Regions from separate parts of the Streptomyces sp. NPDC091272 genome, predicted to be linked through region 1. Evidence: riboswitches for the same ligand, from Rfam matches in the RefSeq annotation. Region 1 holds a riboswitch; the other holds the start of a gene.
What was found. Region 1 has a riboswitch for cobalamin ahead of ACIQM4_RS20615 (cobalamin biosynthesis protein). Riboswitches for the same ligand answer to the same signal wherever they lie in the genome.
Positions count from the first base shown of each region.

Region 2: another riboswitch for cobalamin. It lies ahead of metE (5-methyltetrahydropteroyltriglutamate--homocysteine S-methyltransferase); the one in region 1 lies ahead of ACIQM4_RS20615 (cobalamin biosynthesis protein).

Region 1 covers NZ_JBIVVC010000007.1:78,904-83,913, reverse strand. The annotation lists gene ACIQM4_RS20625 (putative cobaltochelatase) at 1-175, opposite strand, end outside; gene ACIQM4_RS20620 (cobyric acid synthase) at 243-1,802, opposite strand; gene ACIQM4_RS20615 (cobalamin biosynthesis protein) at 1,799-2,803, opposite strand; cobalamin riboswitch at 2,840-2,978, opposite strand; gene ACIQM4_RS20610 (hypothetical protein) at 3,098-3,319, opposite strand; gene ACIQM4_RS20605 (anion permease) at 3,333-4,586, opposite strand; gene ACIQM4_RS20600 (class II aldolase/adducin family protein) at 4,906-5,010, shown strand, end outside.
Region 2 covers NZ_JBIVVC010000001.1:583,950-588,959, forward strand. The annotation lists partial or broken gene ACIQM4_RS02265 (ROK family glucokinase) at 1-5, shown strand, start outside; gene ACIQM4_RS02270 (hypothetical protein) at 248-832, shown strand; gene metE (5-methyltetrahydropteroyltriglutamate--homocysteine S-methyltransferase) at 877-3,195, opposite strand; cobalamin riboswitch at 3,353-3,580, opposite strand; gene ACIQM4_RS02280 (ion channel protein) at 3,781-5,010, shown strand, end outside.

The sequences.
Region 1 (5,010 bases):
CCACGCTCACCCGCGGCATCAGCGCCGCCAGCGCGCGCACGGCGGTGGACTTGGCGGTGCCCTTCTCGCCGCGCACGAGCACACCGCCCACGGCGGGAGACACGGCGTTGAGCAGCAGCCCGAGCCGCAGGTCGTCCTGTCCGACGAGGGCGGTGAAGGGGTAGGGCGTACTCATGCGACCTCCATAGTGGTTCCTGGCACAGCTGTCACAGCCACAACTCGCGTGGCGCGTACGGCACTTCTCATCCGCGCCCCTCGGGCGCCCCCGGCGGCACGAACGGCAGGCCGGCCGGGGCGCCCGACTCGATGAGCCGCCACAACCCGTCCGTGTCCGCGTGTTCCTCGATCAGATCGCCGAGCCTGTCCAGCTGCTCCTCGCGCAGGGCCTCGAAGCTCGTGTCCGGTGCCGGTACGAAACGCCGGCCCGCAGCCGTCGCGACCTCCCGCAGGAAGGCCCGCCGGAACCCGTCGCTCTCCAGCGACCCGTGCCAGTGCGTCCCCCACACGGCGCCCACCCGGCACCCGTCCAGGAAGGCTTCCCCACCGAGGACCTCGGCCACCCCGTGATGGATCTCGTACGCCTCGACGGCCTCGCCGAGCGCCTCGCCCACCGGCCGGGTGAGCGTCTTCTCGCGGGCGAAGCGCACCCGTACCGGCAGCAGGCCCAGCCCCTCGACCACCCCGGCGCGCGACTCGACCTCGTCCTCGATGCGGGTGCCGAGCAGCTGGTACCCGCCGCAGATCCCCAGCACCGGCAGCCCCTCGGCGGCCCGCCGCAGCAGCGCGTCCGCGAGGCCGCGCTCCCGCAGCCACCGCAGCGCCCCCACCGTGCCGCGGGTGCCGGGCACGACCACCAGGTCCGCGTCGGCCAGCTCCTCCGCGCGGTCCACGAACCGCACGACCACACCCGGTTCGGCGGCCAGCGCGTCCACGTCGGTGAAGTTGGACATCAGCGGCACCGCGCACACCGCGACCCGCAGCACGTCCTCGCCGACCGGCGGCGCCACCACGGACTCGCGCACCGCACCGCGCAGCGACACCCGCAGGCCGTCCTCCTCGTCGATGCCGAGCCCGTGCGCGAACGGCAGCACGCCGTACGTCCTGCGCCCGGTCAGGTCCTCCAGCATCTCCAGGCCAGGCTCCAGGAGCGAGACATCACCCCGGAACTTGTTCACCAGGTAGCCCGCCACCAGCCGCTGGTCCTCCCGCGCGAGCAGCGCGGTGGTGCCGAAGAACGACGCGAAGACGCCCCCGCGGTCGATGTCCCCGACCACCACCACCGGGAAGTCCGCGGCCCGTGCGATCCCCATGTTCACGATGTCGGTACGGCGCAGATTGATCTCCGCCGGGCTTCCGGCGCCCTCGCAGATCACCGCGTCGTACTGGTCGCGCAGTTCGGCCAGGCACTCGGTGACCGTCCCGAGCAGCGCCTCGCGGTGCCCGCCCTGCACGCCCTTGCCGTACGTCCTGCCGCCCGCCGTGCCGAAGAAGCCGCGGGCGCTCATCTCGCCGACCGGCTTGCCGAGCAGCACCACCTGACTCGACCTGTCGCTGCCCGGTTTGAGCAGCACCGGGTTCATCAGGGCGCTCGGCTCGACCCGCGCGGCCTGTGCCTGCATCGCCTGGGCGCGCCCGATCTCCGCGCCCTCACGGGTCACGAAGGAGTTCAGCGACATGTTCTGCGCCTTGAACGGGGCGACCTTCACCCCTTGGCGCACCAGCCACCGGCAGATCCCCGCCGTGACCACGCTCTTGCCCGCGTCCGACGTGGTCCCCGCGACCAGCAGCCCGCCACCGCTCATGAGTTACGTCCCTTCACGTACGCGTGCCCGTACGAAGCGGCCAGCCGGCCCGCCGCGCACACGGCCAACGCCAGCAGATTCACCCGGCGCGACAGCCGCACCGCACGCTCGATGTCCGGTACGTCCACGGGACGCCCGCTCTTCCCGTTCAGCACCGCACGGTGCTCCACCCGGCCCGCGTAGGAGAGCGTGCCGCCGAGGGTGACGCCCAGGGCGCCCGCGAACGAGGCCTCCACCGGGCCCGCGTTGGGGCTCGGGTGGTGTGCGGCGTCCGCGCGCCATGCCCGCAAAGCGCCCCGGGGGTCACCCCCCGCGAGCACGGCCAGCGCGGCCGTCAGCCGGGCGCCGGGCCAGCCCGCGAGGTCGTCGAGGCGCGCCGATGCCCACCCGTACCGCAGATGGTGCGGCGACCTGTGGCCGACCATCGCGTCCAGGGTGTTCACCGCCCGGAAGGCCACCAGCCCCGGCACGCCGGCGACCGCGCCCCACACCAGCGCGCCCACCACCGCGTCCGAGGTGTTCTCGGCGACCGACTCCACGACGGCGCGCGCCATCTGCTGTCCGTCCAGGGCCTGCGGGTCGCGCCCGCACAGGTGCGGCAGCCGCTCGCGGGCGACGTCGAGGTCCCCCGCGGCCAGGGCCCCGCCGACCGCGCGGGCCTCCCGCCCCAGCGACGTACCACCGACGACCGACCAGGTGACGGCGGCGGTCAGGGCGACGGACGCGGCGGGCGAGCGGCGCACGGCGCGCGCGGCGAGCGCGGCGGCGCCCGTGGCCCCGCCCACGCAGAGCAGGGTGTGCAGGGCGCCCCGGCCGCGGTGGTCGCGCCACAGCGCCCGCTCGACCGCGGCTGCGGCCCGCCCGAAGGCGGCGACGGGATGGCCCCTGCGGGGGTCGCCGAGCAGCAGGTCGCCGAGGAGTCCGGCGGCGGCGCCGTACGCGAAGACGCGGGCGGGACTCGGGCAGGGGGCGGCTGGACCGCGGGTTCCGCAGCCGGGCATGGCGATGTGTCCTTAACTCAGGGTCCGCGCCCTGGTTCGACGTGACGAGCGGCTGGGAGTTCCTGGCTTCCGTACGGCCCTCGCGGGACGTACGTGACAGTGGCGGGACCGCGCCGGATTCGCACCGGCTTCCTCTCCATGCCGCCGTATTGGCTCCGGCAGTCCACCACGCTCCGCGAACAGCCGTCAACCTGGGGTTGACCTGCGGCGCTCCCCGCGTGCACCGGCCCGCCCGGGGGCGCACGCAGAACCGCCCCGCGCACGAGGCACGGGGCGGCGGGGGCGGAGCGAGGATCAGGCGACGATCAGGAAGATTCCGTATGCCACGGCCGCCGCGCAGAGCGCGAAGCAGGCGTAGGCGCCGGTACGTGCCACGGTCGCGGAGCCGCCCGAGGCGGTGGCGCCCTCCTGCTTGGAGAGCCCCACGATGCCGAGGGTGAACAGGCCCACCAGGCCCACGGTGGCCACGAGGCTGACGCCGAAGACGGTGCCGAGAGCTGCCCAGTCGATGTTCATGTCGTGTGCGTCCTTAGACCGATGCGGCCGGGCGGGCCGCCTCGGCGGGGGAGTGGAGGGTGGCCTTTATGTCGTCCGTGTCGTGCAGCAGGACACCGGCCGGGGGCGGGGTGACCGCGGCGACGGCGGCGGTGACGACGCCCGCGGGCTCGCCGGACGTCTCCAGGTCGTCGGCGGTGACGTTGGTGTGGTCGACCGGCTTGCGGCGCGACAGGGCCCAGATCACACCCGAGCCCGCGACCAGCAGGACGGCCACGGCGGTGACGCCCCAGGCGCCCTGACCCGTCAGGAACTCCGCGGCGGCGGCGACCAGACCCGCGGCGGGCAGCGTCAGGCCCCAGGCGACGAACATCCGGGTCGCGGTCGACCAGCGGACCACGCCGCCCTTGCGGCCGAGGCCCGCGCCCATCACGGAGCCGGAGCAGACCTGGGTGGTGGAGAGGGAGAAGCCGAGGTGCGAGGAGGCCAGGATGACCGTCGCGGCGCCGGTCTGGGCGGCGAAGCCCTGCGGCGGACGGAGGTCGGTGAGGCCCTTGCCCATGGTGCGGATGATGCGCCAGCCGCCCAGGTACGTACCGGCGGCGATGGCCACACCGGCCGAGACGATGACCCACAGGGGCGGGTTGGAGCCGGGGGCCAGCACGTTTCCGGTGACCAGGGCCAGGGTGATGACACCCATCGTCTTCTGGGCGTCGTTGGTGCCGTGCGCGAGGGAGACGAGGCCGGCGGAGGCGATCTGGCCCGCGCGGTAACCCTTGGCGGTGGCCTTCTCGTCGGTCCTGGACGCCAGCTTGAAGGTGAGCTTCGTGGCGAGGTACGCGGCGACGCCGGCCACCAGCGGCGCGGCGATCGCGGGCAGCAGCACCTTGGTGATGACGACGCTGCCGTTGACCCCCGAGGTACCCACCGACATCAAGGTGGCGCCGATGAGGCCGCCGAAGAGTGCGTGGGAGGAACTGGACGGCAGACCGATCAGCCAGGTCAACAGGTTCCAGAGGATGGCGCCGACCAGCGCCGCGAAGATCACTTCCGTCGTGATGCCGCTCTCGTTGATGAGCCCGCCGGAGATCGTCTTGGCGACCTCGACGGAGAGGAAAGCACCAACGAGGTTGAGCACGGCGGACATGGCCACCGCCGTCTTGGGCTTGAGTGCGCCGGTCGAGATGGTCGTGGCCATCGCGTTGGCAGTGTCGTGGAAACCGTTCGTGAAGTCGAACACGAGAGCGGTCACGATCACGATTCCGAGAAGGAGCGTGATGTGTTCCATTTACCCAGGCAATCGTTTGAGGTCAGTGGCAGTTGGAACGTAGGCAACCTGAGTGAACGGAAGATGAACTGGGCAGGGCGCCCCGGTGACTCGAAACGCCGCACCGCCGTTCCGGATTTCACCGCAACGGTCGCGCGGCGGTCACTCGCCGGGCGGGGCTTGGGAGCCAACGCCGCGCGGAGGTGTTCCACCGACCGTGTGAGCCGTGGAAGAGATTCCGGTCACCCGGAAGAGAGCGGGCCCCGCAGCCTCGGTCCGCGGTGCGTTTACGGGGCCTCGGAACCGGTGCGCGCCGCCGGGTGCTGGCAGGATGCGGCGCATGGCGACGGAGCAGACGCAACGGGCAGGGTCGGCGGGACCGCGGGACGAAGAAGGGGACCCGGTCGCGCGGGGCCGGCGGGAGGGCGCAGGGGACGAAGGGGAC
Region 2 (5,010 bases), on a different contig from region 1:
CCCCGGCTCCGGCGGAGCAGGCTCCCGCGGCGGACCAGGCTCCCGCGGCGGACCAGGCCCCCGCGGCGGAGAAGGCCCCCGCGGCGGGACCGGCCCCGGCGGCCGGACCGGTCGCAGGACCCGGGCAGGCCCGCGAGGCCGAACCGACCATGCCCGCCGGGCCCGCCCCCGAGCAGGGCCCCGCCACCCGCGCAGCCCCTCGCGCACCCGGCACCGACAGCGCCCACGGCGCACAGGGAACCACCCGATGACCTCCACGATCCCGCACCAGAGCCCGCCCCCCGACGGCCGCGGGAACCGGCCGCCGGAGAGCCGCCGCCGGGTGATCGTGCGGCGTACGGTCACCGCGGTCATCATCGTGCTGCTCATCGGCATCCCGGCCGGCTATCTGCTCGTCTCCGCCGAACAGAGCCGCGACAGCGGCCGCAACAAGGAGCGCGAGGCCGCGGCGGGGGGCCTCACCGTCGGCTGGCCCTCCCAGGTGCAGCGACGGATCTACCACCTGCCGATCCCGCTGATGGCCCAGAACCTCGCGTACTACGAGACCAACAACTGGAAGACCAGCCGGATGCACGTCCGGTTCGCCACCACCCCCGCGGACCTCGACACCTTCCTCAAGGACGTGGGCACCTCGGCCGGCGCCCTCAAGGAGGGCACGGTCAGCATCCGCGAGCACGACCGGACCACCGTCGGCTGGGTCTTCACCCCCGGCCGCAAGTGGTCGGGCCTGACCTACCGGCAGAAGGCCCCGCTGCCCACCCTGGACATCACGGTCGACCGCACCGTCCCCGAGCGCCCCTGGGTGTACGCGGTCTCCACCGCGAGTCCCTGAGCGGACCGGGAAGGACCCGGCCCGCCAGGGGCCCGCTCCGCGGATCAGGACCCGGAGAGTTCCGAGCGCACGGTGCGGGCCGCGGTCACCAGGTTCTCCAGCGAGGCCCGGGTCTCGGGCCAGCCGCGGGTCTTCAGACCGCAGTCCGGGTTGACCCACAGCCGCTCCGCCGGAATGGCCTCAAGGCCCTTGCGCAGGAGGTCCGCCGCCTCCTGCGCGGAGGGGACGCGCGGCGAGTGGATGTCGTAGACACCGGGACCCGCCTCGCGCGGGTAGCCGTGCGCGGCCAGCTCCCTGGCGACCTGCATGTGCGAGCGCGCCGCCTCCAGGCTGATGACGTCCGCGTCGAGGTCGTCGATGGCCTGGACGATGTCACCGAACTCCGCGTAGCACATGTGGGTGTGGATCTGGGTCTCTGCGCGTACCCCGCCGGTGCTCAGCCGGAAGGACTCCGTCGCCCAGGCCAGGTACGCGGTGTGGTCGGCGGCACGAAGCGGCAGGGTCTCGCGGAGCGCCGGCTCGTCGACCTGGATGACCGAGGTGCCGGCGGCCTCCAGGTCCCCGACCTCGTCCCGCAGGGCCAGGGCGACCTGGCGTGCGGTGTCGCCGAGCGGCTGGTCGTCCCGTACGAACGACCAGGCGAGCATCGTCACGGGACCGGTCAGCATCCCCTTGACCGGGCGGTCGGTGAGGGAGTTCGCGTAACTCGTCCAGCGCACCGTCATCGGCTCCGGACGGGAGATGTCACCGGCGAGTACCGGCGGGCGCACGTAGCGGGTGCCGTACGACTGGACCCAGCCGTGCTGGGTGGCCAGATATCCCGTCAGCTGCTCGGCGAAGTACTGCACCATGTCGTTGCGCTCGGGTTCGCCGTGCACGAGGACGTCGATGCCGGCCTTCTCCTGGAAGGCCAGGACGTCCCGGATCTCCGCCTCGATGCGCTCCTCGTAGCCCGCCGTGTCGATGCGCCCGGTCCTGAGGTCGGCGCGGGCCGCCCGCAACTCGGTGGTCTGCGGGAACGAGCCGATCGTGGTCGTCGGGAGCAGCGGCAGGCCGAGCGCGGCGCGCTGGGCCGCGGCCCGCTCCTCGTACGGCGCCGAACGCCGGCCGTCCGCGCCGGTGACGGCGGCAACCCGGGACCGTACCGCCGGGTCGCGGGTGATGGGGGAGTGGGCGCGGGAGGCCAGGTCGGCCCGGTTGACCGCGAGTTCCGCGGTGATTGCCGCGGTGCCCTGGGCCAGCCCCTTGGTCAGGGTGACGATCTCGGCGCTCTTCTGCCGGGCGAAGGCCAGCCAGCGCAGGATCTGCGGGTCGACGTCGCGCTCGGCGGCGGCGTCCAGCGGGACGTGCAGCAACGAGCAGGAGGCGGCCACGTCGACCCGCCCGGCGAGGCCGAGCAGGGTACCGAGGGTGGCCAGCGACTTCTCGAAGTCGTTGATCCAGATGTTGCGGCCGTCGACGACACCTGCGACGAGACGCTTGCCAGGCAGCCCGCCGACGGCGGCCAGCGCCTCCAGGTTGGCCGCCGCGGGACCGGTGAAGTCCAGTGCGAGACCCTCGACCGGGGCCTTGGCGAGTACCGGCAGGGCGTCGCCGAGCCGGTCGAAGTACGAGGCGACGAGCAGCAGCGGCCGGTCGGTGAGAGCGCCCAGGTCGCGGTAGGCGCGCTCGGCCGCGCTCAGCTCGGCGGGGGCGCGGTCCTGGACCAGCGCCGGCTCGTCCAGCTGCACCCACTGCGCCCCGGCCGCCCGCAGGTCGGCGAGCACCTCGGCGTACACCGGGAGCAGCCGGTCGAGCAGGGTCAGCGGTTCGAAGTCGGCGGCCACGCCGGGAGCGGGCTTGGCCAGCAGCAGATAGGTGACGGGGCCGACGAGTACGGGCCGCGCGTCGTGACCGAGCGCGAGAGCCTCCTGGAACTCGGCGACCTGCTTGGTGGAGTCCGCAGTGAAGACCGTGCCGGGCCCCAACTCGGGCACCAGGTAGTGGTAGTTGGTGTCGAACCACTTGGTCATCTCCAGGGGTGCCACGTCCTGGTTGCCGCGGGCCATGGCGAAGTACCCGTCCAGCACGTCGGCTTCGACGGCCGCACGGTGGCGGGCGGGGACGGCGCCGACCATGACACTGGTGTCCAGGACGTGGTCGTAGTACGAGAAGTCACCGGTGGGCACCTCGTGGAGGCCGGCCTCGGCCAGCTGCCGCCAGTTGGTGCGGCGCAGCTCCCGTGCGCTCTCCCGGAGGGCGTCGGCGGTGACCTTGCCCTTCCAGTAGCCCTCGACGGCCTTCTTCAGCTCCCGGTTGCCGCCCTGGCGGGGGTAGCCGTACACGGTGGACCGTGCTGCCGCTGCTGCGGACTTCGCTGTCACGGAAATCTCCTTCGCGAGATGACTCCTGAGAATCCCGGAGACGGATCACGGACGCGAAGGGTGACGGAACCGGGCAAAGGCGCGCGACGGGCGCGGTCCTTCGCCTGATGTGTACGCCGACCCGCCCACGAGGTCACCGGGATGTCCGTACGCGAGGGGTCGCGTACGGGCAACGGGCAGGTCTTCGGACTCGCGGGCACTTCTGCCGGTGTTGCTCCGGCAGGTTCCTACTGGCCGTCGCTTCCCAGGTCCTTGGCCGGACCCAGTGCGTATGACGGCGGTCGTTCCCACTCACCGCTGCGGGGCAGTCCCGGATTCCCACCGGGTTCCCTCTTGCGACGCGCCTGCCTGGCGGGCAGGGCGAACCAGTTGCACCCGACACCCTAGGCGCCCGCGGCCCCGACGGTCACCGCGGTCCACACGGCGGACCGTGACATCGGACACGGATCGCGTGACGGTACGGGGGGGATCGCGTGACGGTACGGGCGCGGGGGGTACCTGCCCCGGCGGCCCCGGCGGAGGAAAGCCCTGTGAAACACCCACAAAGAACAATCCAGTTGAAATGCCTGCAAATAGGGTGACGCGGTGAGCACCTCAGCCGATGTCACGCCGCCCCCGCCCCCGGTCCCGCCCGCAGTCTCCGCCCGCACCCTGCTGCCCCTCGTGGTGCCCGCGCTCGTGGTGGGCGTCGGTTGCAGCCTGCTCTTCCTCGCGGTCAGCGCGCTCGCCGAGGAACTTCAGGAGGTCCTCTGGACGGATCTGCCCGACGCGCTCGGCATCGGCGGGTACTCGGCGCTGTGGATGATCGTGATGCTCACCTCCACCGGTGTGCTGGTCGGGCTCGTCGTGTGGAAAGCGCCCGGAGGAGCGGGCCCCGACCCGGCCACGCTCGGTCTCGGCGAGGAGGAACCGCTGCGGCCCTACGTGGTGCCGGGGCTGCTGGTCGCCAACGCCCTGATGCTCGCCGGAGGTCCGAGCCTCGGCCCGGAGAACCCGATCATCGCCGCCAACGTGGCGCTCGCCTTCTGGCTCGGCACCAAGGCGCTGCCGGGAGCTCCGGGTCAGCTGTGGATGTCGCTCGCCACCGCGGCGACACTCGGCGCCCTCTTCGGTACCCCGGTCGCCGCCGCGCTCGTGGTCTCCGAGGCGCTGGCGGGGCGGCCCATGCCGGTGAAGGGTTCCCTGTGGGACAACCTCTTCGGCCCGTTGCTCGCCGCGGCGGCAGGGTCGCTGACGACGACCCTGCTCGCCTCGCCCTCCTTCGACCTGGGCCTCCCGCCCTTCGGCCGGCCGGATTGGGGCGACCTGCTGGCCGCGATCGTGGTCGCCTGCGCCGCCGCGGTGCTCGGCATGGTCGCCGTCCTCCTCTTCCCCTACGTGCACCGCGCCTTCGGGAGCCTGCGGCACCCGATGCTGATGCTGCCGCTCGGCGGGCTCGTACTCGGCCTGCTCGGCGCACTGGGCGGGCAGCTCACCCTGTTCAAGGGGCTGCACGAGGTCGGCGAGCTTGCTGCGGACCCGGACGGCCGGTCGGCCGGACAGTTCGCCGGGCTCGCGGTGGTGAAGCTGGTGGCGCTGCTGGTCGCGGCGGCCTGTGGGTTCCGGGGCGGACGGATCTTTCCGGCCGTGTTCGTCGGCGCCGCGTTCGGTCTCTGCGTGCACGCGCTCGTGCCGGGCGTGCACCCCTCGGTCGGCATCGCGGCGGGTGTGCTCGGCATGCTGCTCGCGATCACCCGGCAGGGGTGGATCAGCCTCTTCACCGCCGCCGTGCTCGTGTCGTCGCCCGCGATCATCGCGCTCATGTGCATCGCGTCC